DNA from 2 places in the Leuconostoc sp. S50 genome. Region 1 is predicted to be linked to the other one. Evidence: riboswitches for the same ligand, from Rfam matches in the RefSeq annotation. Region 1 holds a riboswitch; the other holds the start of a gene.
The links. A riboswitch is a leader RNA that binds a small molecule or an ion and turns the genes downstream of it on or off. The one in region 1 is predicted to bind thiamine pyrophosphate.
Positions count from the first base shown of each region.

Region 2: linked by a shared signal. The riboswitch ahead of IAE53_RS02460 (ECF transporter S component) and the one ahead of IAE53_RS00470 (transcriptional regulator) in region 1 are both predicted to bind thiamine pyrophosphate.

Region 1 covers NZ_JACVUE010000001.1:107,599-115,245, reverse strand. Annotated here, with positions in the region: gene thiE (thiamine phosphate synthase) at 1-494, opposite strand, end outside; gene thiD (bifunctional hydroxymethylpyrimidine kinase/phosphomethylpyrimidine kinase) at 484-1,317, opposite strand; gene thiM (hydroxyethylthiazole kinase) at 1,314-2,090, opposite strand; gene IAE53_RS00470 (transcriptional regulator) at 2,090-2,650, opposite strand; TPP riboswitch at 2,738-2,826, opposite strand; gene IAE53_RS00465 (hypothetical protein) at 2,865-3,371, opposite strand; gene IAE53_RS00460 (hypothetical protein) at 3,368-3,658, opposite strand; gene IAE53_RS00455 (VWA-like domain-containing protein) at 3,655-4,812, opposite strand; gene IAE53_RS00450 (ATP-binding protein) at 4,809-5,960, opposite strand; gene IAE53_RS00445 (NAD(P)H-binding protein) at 6,022-6,639, shown strand; gene IAE53_RS00440 (YfhO family protein) at 6,739-7,647, shown strand, end outside.
Region 2 covers NZ_JACVUE010000001.1:514,864-522,510, forward strand. Annotated here, with positions in the region: gene ylqF (ribosome biogenesis GTPase YlqF) at 1-194, shown strand, start outside; gene IAE53_RS02440 (ribonuclease HII) at 191-979, shown strand; gene IAE53_RS02445 (energy-coupling factor transporter transmembrane protein EcfT) at 936-1,577, opposite strand; gene IAE53_RS02450 (ABC transporter ATP-binding protein) at 1,577-2,950, opposite strand; gene IAE53_RS02455 (thiamine-binding protein) at 2,987-3,280, opposite strand; gene IAE53_RS02460 (ECF transporter S component) at 3,277-3,855, opposite strand; TPP riboswitch at 4,000-4,089, opposite strand; gene IAE53_RS02465 (DMT family transporter) at 4,248-5,189, shown strand; gene IAE53_RS02470 (class I SAM-dependent methyltransferase) at 5,259-5,948, shown strand; gene IAE53_RS02475 (Nif3-like dinuclear metal center hexameric protein) at 5,942-6,751, shown strand; gene pepT (peptidase T) at 6,774-7,647, shown strand, end outside.

The DNA.
Region 1 (7,647 bases):
CAATGGCTAATGCGCTTAATATCGCTCAGTCCTTCGAGACCAATTGGTGGATTAGCATCAGCTTTTGTCTTCGTCGCAAATATTGGTCCAACACCAATGTAATCAATTCCCGATACACCTTGAACACGATGAAAATCAGCTTGCGTCGTCACGGAAACACCAACAAACATGCCATTGCAAGCACGAACATTTTCAATAATATTACCATCTTTTTGACCAAAGTGTACACCATCAGCGTGAATTTGGTGAGCTAATGGTATATCATCATCGATGATTAGAGGCACGTGATACTGGCGTGTTAAATCGCGTACACGCTCTGCCACACGGTATTTTTCAGCACCTTTTAATGCGCCATCACCTTTTTCACGATATTGAAAAGCAGTAATACCATATTTCAAAGCGGTTGTTAAAATATCAAAAAATTGTGATTCGTTTTCCACATTTTGAGTGCCTAAAACAAAATAACGTCGTAATATTAACGGATTAAATGTCATGAAGTACCTCAACTGTATCTTCTGTCACCAATTTGGTCCCATGGTTAAGTGGCCCATGCCCGTGTCCAACAGCAATGCCATCACGAATTGTGGCGTCAACGTATCTTTTCCCATGCAAAATCGCCACATCTAAAGTTTTGCCAAGCGCTAATTGTGCCGTAATCGCTGCCGAAATAGTGTCTCCAGTGCCGTGGGTACGCGCCGTAAGGACCCGCTGACTTGCCAACCAGAAATCTGTCCCATCAGCCAATAAGACGTAATCCTCAATACGTGATGACTGCCCATGACCTCCTTTCAATAAAACATTTTTGGCGCCTAATTTTTGAATCGCCTTAGCTGCACGTTGCATGTCTTGCCGATTATTAATCGCTTGACCACTTAAAATTTCAGCTTCTGGCATATTAGGCGTTACAAGTTCTGTCAGCGGTAACAATAAACTTTTCACGGCAGCCACTGCATCAGGATTAAGCAACTTTGCGCCACCTTTCGCAACCATTACCGGATCTAACACATATTTACCAAAATCAAAATTTTGCAAGCCTTTGGCAACAAGCGCTACTGTCTCTGCGTTACCGAGCATACCAGTTTTGGTTGCTTTAATCGCTAAATCATCAGCGATTGATTTCATTTGTGACCAAATCATATCAGGTGGGGTCATCAAAACATCTTGAACACCCAACGTATTTTGCGCTGTTAAAGCGACAAATACATTAGCACCATAGACACCTTGTGCAGCAAATGTCTTTAAATCAGCACTAATACCGGCACCGCCACTACTATCAGCACCAGCAATTGTTAATACTTGTGGTGTTTCATTGCTCATAAATATTGCACACTTTCAATCATAAACGTCGCTACTTCCTCGCTTGTAATTGCAGCAAGTTCATCTAGCAATTGCATACTATAAAAACCTGGTGTCGTAATTTGACGGCTGGCTTTGAGCCCAGCTAACTTAAAAGTTGCCATCGCGTACGTGACATTTTCCACAGTGAGTGATTCGGCTACAAACGCGCCAATCACAGACGATAAGGCATCGCCAGTACCCACATTAGTTGATAATAATGGCACATCTGTCTCAATGACGGCAGTATGATGACCATCACTAATAACATCTTTGGCGCCACTTAATGCAATTATGGCACCAGTCTTTTCTGCTGCTAATTGTGCGATGGCAATCACATCCCCACTACCAGTGGCATCAATGCCTTGACTGTCAAAATCAATATCGGCAAACCACGCTATTTCCGCTGCGTTGCCTCGAATGATATCAACATGCCCTTCTTGCATCAAAGTCTGCACGGCCTTACTACGAAAGGGCACTGCAACTGCCACTGGATCCAAGATAACAGGTTTATCTAAATTATTAGCGACCTTTGAAAGCGTTACAATATCAGACAGTTCATTGGCCTTAAGCGTACCAATATTAATGACAACGGCATCTGCAATTTGACATAAATCATTAAATTCACTAACTTCCCGACTCATAAGAGGCGAAGCACCAATAACATTCACGACATTGGCTACGAATTGTGGGGTAACAAAGTTAGCATAAGTCAGAACAAGTGGTGATTGTGTCCGTACATTTTTTATCGTCATTAGTATTGACTCCCTTTTTCATAGGCATTCCGCCAAAATTTTAGTTCAAATTGATATGATTTTTCAAAAATAGCGACATCCAGTTGACTGTCTGAATGGTCAACAATCTGCCAGTAATAGGTTACCAAATCATGATATTGTTTACTGGCATAATATTGCTGCCAACCATTGTTTGTTTGATGTGCCAGTGCTTTAGCTATAAAATAATAGGATTCTACACAAGGTAAGGTTGCCATAATTGCTGCCATAGCACCTTTTTGAGCTGCAGAACGCATGTGGCTCACATAAGATTGCCCCACCAAATCCAAAGGTTTTGGGGCAACAGCATCCACTAGACTAAGGTGTGCTTGTCCTTCATCGTCGCTTGTCGGCCTGGTTAAATGTAATGATTCATCAATTTGATTCACAATGGGCATAAAAGCTTCAATGTAGCTTGCATCTTGTGCTGTATAATAATCAGCTTGCTGCTGAGTTAATGAATTACTGCCAATAGCTTTCACAAAAGGCTCAGCCATGATTTGAGGCATAAATTGTTCTCTAATTGTTTGTAAGGTTGTCATGTTTTCTCCATAGTAGGACACAAAAAGGCCGCGAACCCACTCCAAGAAGATGCGTTCACGGCCAGTAATCAACATTTAAAAAACACTAGCTTGTGCAACATATCTCCCTTCGTACGTACTAACGTCATCAGGTTCAATGGGTATTTCTCAGCCGATTGGCACCCCAGATATTTTATTTAATTCAAGATAAGTGTAAACGAATGTCACCAGATAATCAACCCCACCATTCAGGATCAACATCTCTCATTTGATGCTTCAGTGACAATTGCGAATCACTTGTAACACGTTGATAAGTTGTGGTGTAAGGATTTTTCATCAAATTAATCATTTGCTGATACTGTGTACTTTTCAAAAAATCAGCTAATTGACTGTGATTTTGCCAAAAAGTCCATAACATATAATCTGCTTTGCCATTATCATTTTGAGCCACAACACCGGCAACATTTACTAACTTACCAATTAGTTTATCATTATCATCTTTAGCCTGAAAGGCAATTTGATGAATCACACGACCAGTTAGTTGATCATTAGTATAACGACTATCAAAGCCTAATGGCCGTTGAAATTGTTGGACAATTTCTGGTGCATCTAAAATCAAAACATTCGAACCAGCCAATTGTGATACCTTGCCGAGGTAAAACACGTTGTCTGGATTCGCTGTTTGAAGTGCTAATAATTCTGAAACTGACTGTTCTGGTGCAAGTACAAGATTAATTTTCATAAGAATGGCTCCTTTAACATTGTGACGACATCTGGTGAAAGCCGAACTGCATTACGCTGAATAAACTGTTGGACGCCTTTAAACGTTGTCAGATCAACTCTGGGTGTAATAGCGCCTGATGCAACTAATGCTTTTGCATAGACAATATCTGAACGCGTCATCATCGTCATGCCCCATGGCTCACTTAATAACAGGGACTCCCAGTGATCAGTTAATAATGCTTCAGCTCTTTTGAACCGATTGTCTTTGGCAATAAAACTACTCAGATCTGTTGGATTTAATTTCATAGGGTCAACACCTTTCCAATTTGATTAGGCAAACTGAGTTGTTGCTGTTCTGGCAGTATCCAATAAACACGACGATAATGTGACATAATCGGTGATGTTTCACCGTCACCATCAGTTAGGATAATCACTGTTGTCGTCTCACGAGGTGTTTTTTGTTTATCTAGATAGTCAAAAATACTTAGAAATGCCGTTCCTCCACCAGCACGGCGCTGCCAATGATTGATATTTTTAATCACTTCAACTGCTGTATCAAATGAAAACACGCGGACTTTAGCATCAAATTGTTGTGTTATTTGCATCACATTGGCTAGGAATTTACCCACTAGTCTATCACTAATAGAAGCTGAATTGTCGACAAATACCAAAATTTCATTTTCGTACTTACTAATTTCACCAAGTAAATCCATTCGATAGGCTTGGCGTCGATTAAATCGTGCGCGTGATGATTGCTTTTGATTAGGCACTTGGCTTACCCCTGCTTTGAAGATTTGACGCCAATTTTTTTTAGGCACCACCACCGCGGAAATCTGTTGTATGACAGCACTAGCCAAGTGACCTCGCCCAGATTTTTGTGCATCTTCATTAGCTTGACGAATGACTTGTTCAAGTGCCGATTTAGCCTCATCAGACTCATCGCCAACACTCGCCCACTCACCGTGGCCGTCGACGTCACCATGAGCAGGCACATCATCTTCAAAACGACTGATTAAATCAATATAAGTTTGCGAATCTTGATAAGGCGCAAACCATTCGCCGTACACATCAAACAACATTTGCAAAGTCACAGCCGTTGGTAACTCACCTAATTCCTTAGGTAAATATTGATTAATCGCCACATCAGTTCCTAGATCAACAACTGATTTTGCTTGGTGCGTTGCAGCATAGCGAACTGGGTGTTCCCAAATAACATGCAGTGCTTCATGTGCCAATGCAGCCGCAATCTGATTGTATGTGCTGAAATTTTCTGTTAAACGAGCTGGATTGATTACTAAGTACCAACGATGATTTTGCCATTTTAATGCCAAAGGATGCGGTGCTAACAGGTTCATTTCGCGGGTTAAATTCATGACAATGTTGCCATATAGGGGTGAAACATCTAGCAAGGTTTTAATACCACCTAATATTAAATTATCCGTTTCATCCTGCGTTATCATCTGGTTGCAATGTCCATAATTTGTTGATACAACACGTTTGCATAGTGTTCTTCTGAATTGTATAAATCATCTAAAATTGGGGCATTTGTCATTTGCTTGACCAGTGCATATTGCCCATCTGGTGCCACCAATTGTAGTAATTCACTAAAACGTGCAGCGTTATTATCGTGTGTCATATCTGCCGTCAATAACAATGTTTTCATCACTGTCATTTTTTGAATTTCTGAATAACTTTCAAATTTAGAACGAATGTTTAAAGGTACTTTAGGTCCGTCTGGCTTTGAGTCAAAAACCTCTTCGGCTGTGAGACTAGGCGTTTGTTCACGTACAAATCGAACAAATTGCGTGGCAACTACTTGACCTAAATCACCCGCCACAATATCAAATAATAAATCTTCTTGCTGACGATTTGATTGCTTCAGCAATTCAAAAAGATTATCCGACACACGTTGCCAAGCACGCGGGGTCGGATTCAAATCAACTTCACGCACAACAGGATATAATAAACCAGCATTTTCAGCGATAAATCTGCGCACCAAATCATGAATATTTGGCCGTTGGTCACCTTTAGCAGCCCATGCTAGCCAATCCTTCACTGATACGCTCATCACTAATCTTGTTGTCCGATCCTTAATTGCGGCATCAGAAGTTTGAACCGCATATTCAGATGTCTCAAAACCATGCATACTATCATCTGGATTTTCTGCCAAGATAAGGAAAACATTTTCAGGCAAAATTAGATCATTAATCTGTCGTTGTAACACTAAATTCATGAGTTCGGCCTGAACAGCTTGTGAGCCGCGATTAAACTCATCTAAAAACCAAATGATTGGTTGACTTGGTACCGATTCGGCATGTTGAATAATTTGAATCAGCGTATGTGTGTAGCCAAATTTAACATCAGCAAGTTGCCCATAATGCTTAGTTTCTAAAAATGCGCTTTCAGTCAAGGGCGGTATTGGAATCGCCAAATCGCCTTTTTCTGACAGAGAAACCACCGTTGTAAACAATTGCGCGTTCATTTGCTTTGCCACATCGCTCACTAAAGCAGACTTGCCAATGCCTGCTTCTCCAACAATATTAGGGACATTACCGCCTCGTAATATCAGTGGGACTGCCATTAATAATTGTTGATAAGTTAAACTCATAATGAACCTCATTCCTATCTATATTTTACCGCAATCCAAACAATCATGCTAAAATGAAAGTATGACAAAAAAAATTCTAATTCTCGGTGCTAATGGTCAAATTGCCAAATTAGTGGTTAATATGTTAGCCAATACCGACACACAATTAAAGCTCACCTCTCTTCACGCTAAACCAGCCCAACACATTGCCAATCTAGACGCGGCAAATGAAGCTGATTTGGTGACAGCATTAAAAAATATTGACATCGTATACGCCAATGTTGGTGCCGAAGGTCGTCAAAAAAATGTGGCTAATGCGTTAGTCAACGCCATGCATACTGCTGGTGTGTCTCGACTGATTTGGATCGCGACAATTGGCATTTACAATGAGTTGCCACCACAGCAAGCTGATTTATGGCGCAATATTTTGGGTACTCCCGAAAACGAAAACAGCTACATTGGTGATCAAGCCGCTGCCGCACAACGTATTACAGCATCTCAACTTGATTACACCATTATCAGACCCAATGAACTCACTGATGACAATAAAATGCAGCAACTTAACGTTCAAACTGATCCAAACGAAGAAATTATTGGTGGACCAATCACACGCACTAGTGTCGCTGAATTTGTCACACAACTCATCAATAGTCCCGACCAATATATCGCTGAATCCGTTGCGATTTCGTCAACTCATTAATCTTGATAATCATAAAAAGGTCTCAGAATGAATTGCCTTGACTAAGCAAATTTTTCTGCCTTTTTTATTAGCAATCATTATTTTTAGGAACATTCATTTATGAAACATACTTTAAAACGTTACACGCTTTCACCACTGGCACTTAGCTTTTGGGTACCACTACTGATTATGTTAGCCTATTTTGCCTATCGTCACATGGCACCATTTGGCACCAGCTCAATTTTAACAGTAGACCTTGGTCAACAATACATCGATCAATTTGCGGCATTCAAGCATACCTTATTACAGCATCCTAGTAGCTTTTTTTACTCATTTTCCAATGCCTTAGGCGGAGATATGCTGGGTGAATGGGCTTATTATTTAATGAGTCCTTTTAACCTTATTTTTTTAATGGTTCCTAACACCGCACTCCCCAGCGCTATTCTACTCGTCACTGTGCTCAAATTTGGGGCAGCTGGCCTGTCAATGGCTTATCTATTGCAAAAATTGCACCTGCAACAACACTACTATGTGACTTTGTTCGCTGTTAACTACGCACTATCTGGTTGGTTCATTGCAAACGACTTAAATTTGTTATGGCTTGATACAGTCATTTTACTGCCATTGGTAATTTTGGCACTTGAACGTTTGTTTTATCAACAATCTTGGTGGCAGTATAGCCTTCTGCTTGGTGCCAATATTGTTTGTAACTATTATATTGGCTATATGGTCGCCATCTTTATCGTGTTGTATTTTTCTTGGCGCTTGACTTGGCCAAATATTAAACATCGTTGGCTAATTCTAAGACGCTTTATTGTTAGTTCCGCTATTGGTGGTGGGCTGTCAGCTTGGTTAATTTTACCGACTTATTTTCAGCTGAAATTAGGTAAAACGCAGTACAATTCTGATTTTTCTTTCAAGTTTGATAACAATCCCTTACATCTTTTGTTTAAATTAATTCCAGGTAGTTTTAATTTTGACCAGATGCAAAATGGACAAGCAAATTTTTATGTGAGTGCTTTCGTTTTA
Region 2 (7,647 bases), 410 kb from region 1:
ATCGTCCTGAAGCCGTGATTGAACGTTATCATTTGTCGGCCGATATTTTCGAGCAAGAAAATGTCGATGTATTACTAGCAATTACGACAAAACTTGGTTTCAAAGATGATTATGATAAGGCAAGTGAACGATTATTAAACGACTTGCGAAAAAATAAATTAGGTGCATTTACACTGGATTTGATTGATGTATGAGTGAGACAATAAAAGCAATTCAGACACAACTTAAAACAATTTTACCTGATGATGAACGGTTATTAGTTTGGCGGCAAGATTCACGTGTGGGCGTCCAAAAAGCCGTCCAATCTTGGCAGAAAAACCAAGACAGGATGGCTGAAAAGCATGATGCATTTTTACACAGATTTGATATTGAAAGCCAATATTGGGCACAAGGTTACCGTAATATTGCAGGGATTGATGAAGTAGGTCGTGGTCCATTAGCAGGACCAGTAATTGCAGCAGCTGTTATTTTACCTCATCATTTCGACGTTATGGATGTCATTGACTCAAAACAATTATCAGCTGAAAAGCGGGAAGATTTGTATGAAAAAATCATGACACAGGCTCTGGCTGTTGGCATTGGAGAGGTTGATGCCAACATCATCGATGACATCAATATTTATGAAGCAGCTCGCATGGCGATGACGATTGCTGTTTCTAAATTACAGCTGAAAGCCGAGGTGCTATTGATTGATGCCATGCGGTTGGACCTTGATATCCCGCAAGAATTTCTCATTAAAGGTGATGCACGGAGTAATAGTATTGGCGCTGCTAGTATCGTGGCAAAAGTCACTAGGGACCGTTTAATGACTGACTATGGTCTAAAATATCCTGGGTATGGTTTCGAAAGAAATGCCGGTTACGGTACAAAAGAACATTTGCAAGCCATTGCAATGAATGGCATCACGCCAATTCATCGCAAAACGTTTGCACCCATTAAAGATATGCAATCATCAATTGCAAAAACACCAAGAGACTGACAGCTATTAGCCAGTCTCTTTTTTGGATGACCACTGACTGAAAATGAGTGCGTGGTGCGTTTTCTGTAAAACCATGTGAAACCATTGCTGTTGATAGTCGAGTTGACCATTGCAGAGAAACCAAAATCGCTTTGAAAAATAATTGCGGTGAATAAAATGATAAGTGTTCACCTCTCATGAGAGCAGCGATATGGATTGTTTTGATTTCTTGTTTGACGCGGGGGACGAATGTCAGTGCACCTCGTAATCCGTAGACAAAGGTCGTTGGTAAATGCCACTTTTGCTCTAGGGTATTTAATAAATCCACCATATTAGTTGTAAATGAAAAGGCGGCACCAAGATAAATGTAAGCTACAATACGGGTCGCCATAACAATTGCCATGTTGTGAGTGCCATACGTACTAAATGATGTCCACGCCCCTAAAACGGGCAAAATAGGCATTAGCACGAGCAATAAATAGCGTTGCCATGTTAATCTTGATAACATTAAATAAACTGCCGCAATGATGGCTACTATAAAATTAATACGCGCATTCAATATAAAGGTCAGTTCAATACTGACGATTAAAATAAAGACGAATTTAACACCGGAATTCATTAAAATTGCTCCTGATAGTATAATGTTTGATGATCAAGGTGTAGATGATAATTAACAACTGGTAATAGGGCATCTAATTGGTGACTAATAATAATAAAACGCTGTTTACCTTGAGTTGAAAGTTCTTGTAATATTTCAGCGACCACACGTACGGAGGCGACATCTAGCCCAGCAATTGGTTCGTCAAGCAACAACATTGGCGTGCCGACTATTAGCATCAGTAGTAGTTGTAATTTTTTCTTCTGACCGCCAGACAGTTGATAGACAACGTGTTGCCGCAGATGGAGGAGGTTAAGACGCGTGAGAAAATGATCAATTTTTTGGGGTGACCAAAATGCGCGTTGTTGACTATGTTGATAACTCAATGTTAATTCCTCATCGACAGTCATTCTAAGGAACTGGCGCTCTGGGCTTTGAAACGATAGTGCCACTTCTTGAACATATTGTGCAACTTTTAATTTTTGAATATTTTTTGATTGATAAGTTATCTGCCCATCAAAAGATTTCAATTTAGTTAACGCATTAAATAAAGTTGATTTGCCGCTACCATTTGCGCCAGTCAGGAGGGTAATTCCGGGTGCGCCAATAAGAAGTTGTGGCACCGTTATCAAAGTCTTTTTTTCGTTCAATAACTTGAAATGATTTAGTTCAAAAACCCCTTCACTGATTGTTTTAAAAGTATGATGTTGTGGCTTTGGAAGTCGTTGAATAAATTGAGTATGATCAAGTGCTGATATTTTATGATTATGAATTTCCCACACATTGTTGACAATATCTGAATAGCCTGAAAAATCGTGATCCGCAACAAGAATTGAAACACCATCAGCCTGCAATGTTTTTATTTTTTTTAAAATTTCCTGCCGTGCTGTCATATCAACATTAGCGAAAGGTTCATCTAGTAGTAACAATTTACTTTTCATCGCAACAATAATTGCCAAAGCAACTTTTTGTTTTTCACCACCTGATAGTGTGTTCATTTGTTGATTGGCTAGTTGTTTGATGCCGACAAATTTAAGCGCCGCTGTTGCACGTTCAGCTATTTCATCAGACGGAATTTGCAAGTTTTCTAGTGTAAACGTCAATTCCTCAAAAGGGGTAGGCATCGCAAACTGTGTGTCGGGATCTTGAAATAAAAAACCAACATACTGCGCTCTCTGATTAGCTGGTAGCTGGCTGATGGCGGTATTGTCAACCAAAACAGTGCCTTTAAGTTGAGGAAACAGGCCAGCAATAATTTTTAACAAAGTAGATTTACCAATACCCGATGGTCCAATCAAAAGGTTGAAACTATTTTCTTGAATGGTCAATGTCAAGTCGTCAAAAATTTTTGTTTTGCCATAGCTTAAATTAAGGTGTTCTAAAGTAACAATCATGGTTTATGGTATCCTATGTACGCGGAAAAAACCGCTTTATCTGTATTTATCTGTTTTTTTTGCTATTGTAAGTACATCGCTAGTCGTCGCCATATTGATTTTGCTATAAACCATTACAGGTATGTCTGTGATTTCGGCCGCAACTTTTGGTAATTGTGCTAAAATTGCCATCAATTGATCGTAATCGCCTTCTAATGTCGATTCAAACGCACCAACTTGGTAATTAACACCGCTAGCATCAATATAAGCAATGACATGATCAACAATTTTAATCACATCATTTTCGTTGGCAGTCATTGGCAAAACTTGTACTGCAATACTTGAAATCATGAGATCACCTCTGATTGATGCGTTGTCAAAATACCTGATTTAGCAATTAGCTTCTGTGTGAAGTAAACAATGACACCAGCAAAAATTGCCGATGAAATCAGGCGTGTGATAAATAGACCAACTAACAGACCTAATGAATATTGGGCATAGCCATTGCGAAGCAAGTCCCAACCAAAGGTGACAATTGTGACGGTAATGACAGAAGCTGTTAAGCTAGTTTTATCCCAACGTCGATATCCAAAAATAGCAAATCCAATTTCAGTTCCGAGCCCCTGAATGGCACCAGCAACGATATTCATGACACCCCATTGTGAGCCAAAAATCATTTCAATAGTACCTGCAAGTGTTTCGCCAATAATCGAAGCTCCGGCACGGCGAATAATGTATCCCGCCATTGGACCAGCCATTAGCCATGGACCAATTGTTCCATCGTTAGCGTATGGACTTAAACCCATAGGTGTTAATATTGCTGCAATAACATTATAAGCAAATGCCCAAGCCCAGAAAATAAAGCCGAAAAACACCGCGATGAGTGCGATAAAGATGACGTCACGAAGTGACCATTTTGTATGCATGTTGCACACCTCCGAATTTGTTGTGAAAACACCGCCATGAGGTTAGACATACAAAAAGCCAATCTTCGTGGGAAGATTGGCTTTGATATCATATCAATTAAAAATACTACAACAGACTGAATTGGTAGTTTGTCTGTATACAATCAATATTAAAGTAAATCTCCCTACGCTAGTATAATCTAGATCAGGTTATATGGGTATTATCTCAGCCGTTTGGCACCCCAGATTTTGGTGTTTTCAATTGTTTGTGATTAACTCACAAACAGAGTGTACCACAATCCATTTTTGCCTGCAAGCGGTGAAAGTCGTTTGGCTTGCAAAAATGGTCCTTATGGGTATACTTATTATTCATGAGTTGCAATTAATAAGTTATGTTTAGGAGTTGTATTGAGATGCTTTATTTTATTGGATTGGCTGCTGGATTCTTATTAGCTAATCAAAGTGCTATTAATGCAAAATTAGGTGCAGCGGTGCGTTCACCATTTAGGTCGAGTTTAATTTCATTTACAGTCGGGACAATATTTCTCATCGCCGTCTTTTTTGGGACTAGTCAACATATTGTTCCTATTGGCACTGTTTTATCTCATAATCCGTGGTGGATTTGGTTGGGCGGGATTTTGGGTGTCTTCTTTTTAACATCTAACATTTTAATGTTTCCTAAATTAGGGGCAATCCAAACGATTATTCTGCCAATTTTAGGCCAAGTTTTGATGGGAGAAGTGATTGATATTTTTGGGCTTTTTGGGGCACAACAACATCCTTTAACCTGGCTAAAATCGATGGGAATTTTGATTTTATTCTTAGGTATTTATATTGCTGTTGTGTTGGCGAGCCGAGGATTTGCTAAGGTTGAAGAAAAAAGTGACACAGATCATGAAAACGCCGTTGCGTTGAATTTATGGCGTTTATGGGGGATAGTGGCAGGTGCTATTTCAGCCATTCAACAAGCCATCAATGGCCACTTAGGACAATTAATGCATTCCTCAGTCGGTGCCTCGGTGTTTTCTTTTTTGACAGGCACCATCTTGATTTTTTTGGTTGTCATGGTTCGTGACAAGTCTCTTTTACCCAAAACATTCCATGCTAATGAACAGCCATTTTGGTTGTTCATTGGTGGCGTATTGGGCGCTGCGTTTGTTTTCGCAGCCGCCTATTTAGTGCCACAACTGGGAGCAGGAGTAACGGTGACTTTGGGATTATTTGGTTCAATCGTTGGATCAATGGCTGTCACACAATTTGGATGGTGGCGTTCACCACAAAGACAAGTGACGCGGGCACAAATATTTGGTATTATGGCGATGGCAATCGGTGTGCTACTGATAAAATTTGGATAAGGAAAGTCAGCGCATAGCTGGCTTTTTTGCTATACTTGTAGGAGTAAAAAAATTTTTTTAGGAAACATTATGGATAGTATTCATCTTTCGCCACGCCTTGAAGCTGTGGCTAAGCACGTGCCACAAGGCGCAATAATTGCTGATATCGGTTCAGATCATGCCTATTTACCTGCACATTTACTCTTGACCAATCATGTCCAGCATGCCATAGCTGGTGAAGTTGCTCAGGGACCGTTTGAAAATGTCCAACATGAAATTAACAAACGACATCTGAATGGCAAACTTGAGGCGCGATTAGCGAATGGTCTAGCCGCTATTGATACAGCTGATAAGGTTAACACAGTTGTAATTGCTGGCATGGGCGGCATTTTAATTCAAGACATTTTGTCAGCTGGTCAGTCAAAAAAACATGAGTACAATACTTTGATTTTACAACCAAATACTGATGAGAATGTTGTCAGATCATGGTTAAACAACAATCACTATTTGATTATAGCGGAAGATATTGTTCAGGAAGGTTCGCATTTTTATGAAGTGATTGTTGCAACACCTGGTGATTCAAAATTATCTGATCGTGAGATTGATTTTGGTCCGTATCTGTTGCAAGCAAAATCACCAATTTTTGTCGCCAAGTGGCAAAAAGAATGTGACCGCATCCAACTTATTTTGGAACATTTGAAAGATTCAGGAAACCAAAGTACAGTAGCTTATAAGAAATGGCAAACGAATTATGATCGCATCAAGGAGCTGATATCGTGATTGCACAAGAATTAATTGATCAAATTGAACAGTTTGCGCCACTATCATTGGCAGAAGCAGGGGATCCCACCGGTTTACAAATTGGCAACCCTAATCAACAAATTAATCGCGTTATGACTACGTTAGACGTGCGTCCAGAGGTTGTCAAAGAAGCCATTGCTGCTAAGGTAGACTTTATTTGGGCACATCATGAGGCAATGTTTTTTCCAGCCAAAAACTTAGACCTATCTGTTCCACAAAATCAAATGTATGCAGATCTTATCGGGAATCAAATTGTCGTTTATGCATCACATACCAATTTGGACAGTGCTTTTGGTGGGATGAATGATTGGTTATCCGCTGCGCTAAATATTGAGGACACAGTGCCTTTAATCCCTAATGCAGATGGCAAAACAGGATTAGGACGAATTGGTAAGTTAAATAAACCATTGACAGTGGCTAATTTTGCGAAACAAATGCGTGATATTTTTCACGTTGAAGCTGTTCGTGTCATAGCCAATGATCTTAATCGTGTCATTTCAACGGTGGCAGTTCTAGGTGGAGATGGGGGTAAGTTTTGGCCAATAGCTAAACAATCAGGGGCTGATGCTTTTGTTACTGCTGATGTATATTATCATGTTGGCCATGACATCTTAGCAGATGATTTTGTAGTCATTGATCCGGATCATCACATGGAAGCCATTGCTAATCAAAAAATGGCTGATCAAGTAAAAGTATGGTGTGGTGATCAGCTCGATGTTTTTGCCACAAAGATGAATACAGATCCTTATACTTATATTTTGGGACCGTCCGGACAGCAGTAGTCGACCAAAAAGGAGTGAAAATATGACAAAATATCCAGAACTAACAGAGCGATTTTTGAAGTACGTCAAAATTGATACGCAGTCAGACGAAAATTCAACAACAGTGCCTTCTTCACCAAAAGAAGTGGCATTTTTAGCTGAATTGGCTGAAGAACTAAAGCACATTGGTCTTGAAAATGTGCGTACTATGCCTGATGGTTATGTATTTGCCGAACTGTCAAGCAACATTGACAATGCTAATGTACCTACAATCGGTTTCATTGCTCATGTGGATACTGCTGATTTTAATGGTGCTAATGTGAAGCCACAAATTGTTGCTGATTATGATGGTCAATCACCCATCAAGCTTGGGACAAGTGGTTACGAACTAAATCCGTCTGAATTTCCGAGTCTAAAAAAATATGTTGGACACACGTTAATTACAACAGATGGGACGACACTTTTGGGTGCTGATGACAAAGCTGGGGATGCTGAAATTATCACAGCAGCAGCATATTTAATTGCTCATCCAGAAATCAAGCATGGTGATTTACGTTTTGCGTTTGGTCCTGATGAAGAAATTGGTATTGGCGCAGATAACTTTGATGTTACTGCTTTTGGTGCAGATTTTGCATACACGATGGATGGCGGTCCATTAGGTGAATTAGAGTGGGAAACCTTCAACGCGGCGGCCGCTACAATCGATATTAAAGGTCGTAATGTGCACCCAGGAACAGCTAAAAATGCTATGATTAACGCTATTCAAGTAGCATTTGATTTTCACGCAGAATTGCCTGTTCATGATCGGCCAGAACACACTGAAGGCGTTGAAGGTTTTTGGCATGTTATCTCAATCGAGGGCAATCCAGAAGCGGCAACGTTGCGTTATATTGTGAGAGATCATGATCGTACTATAT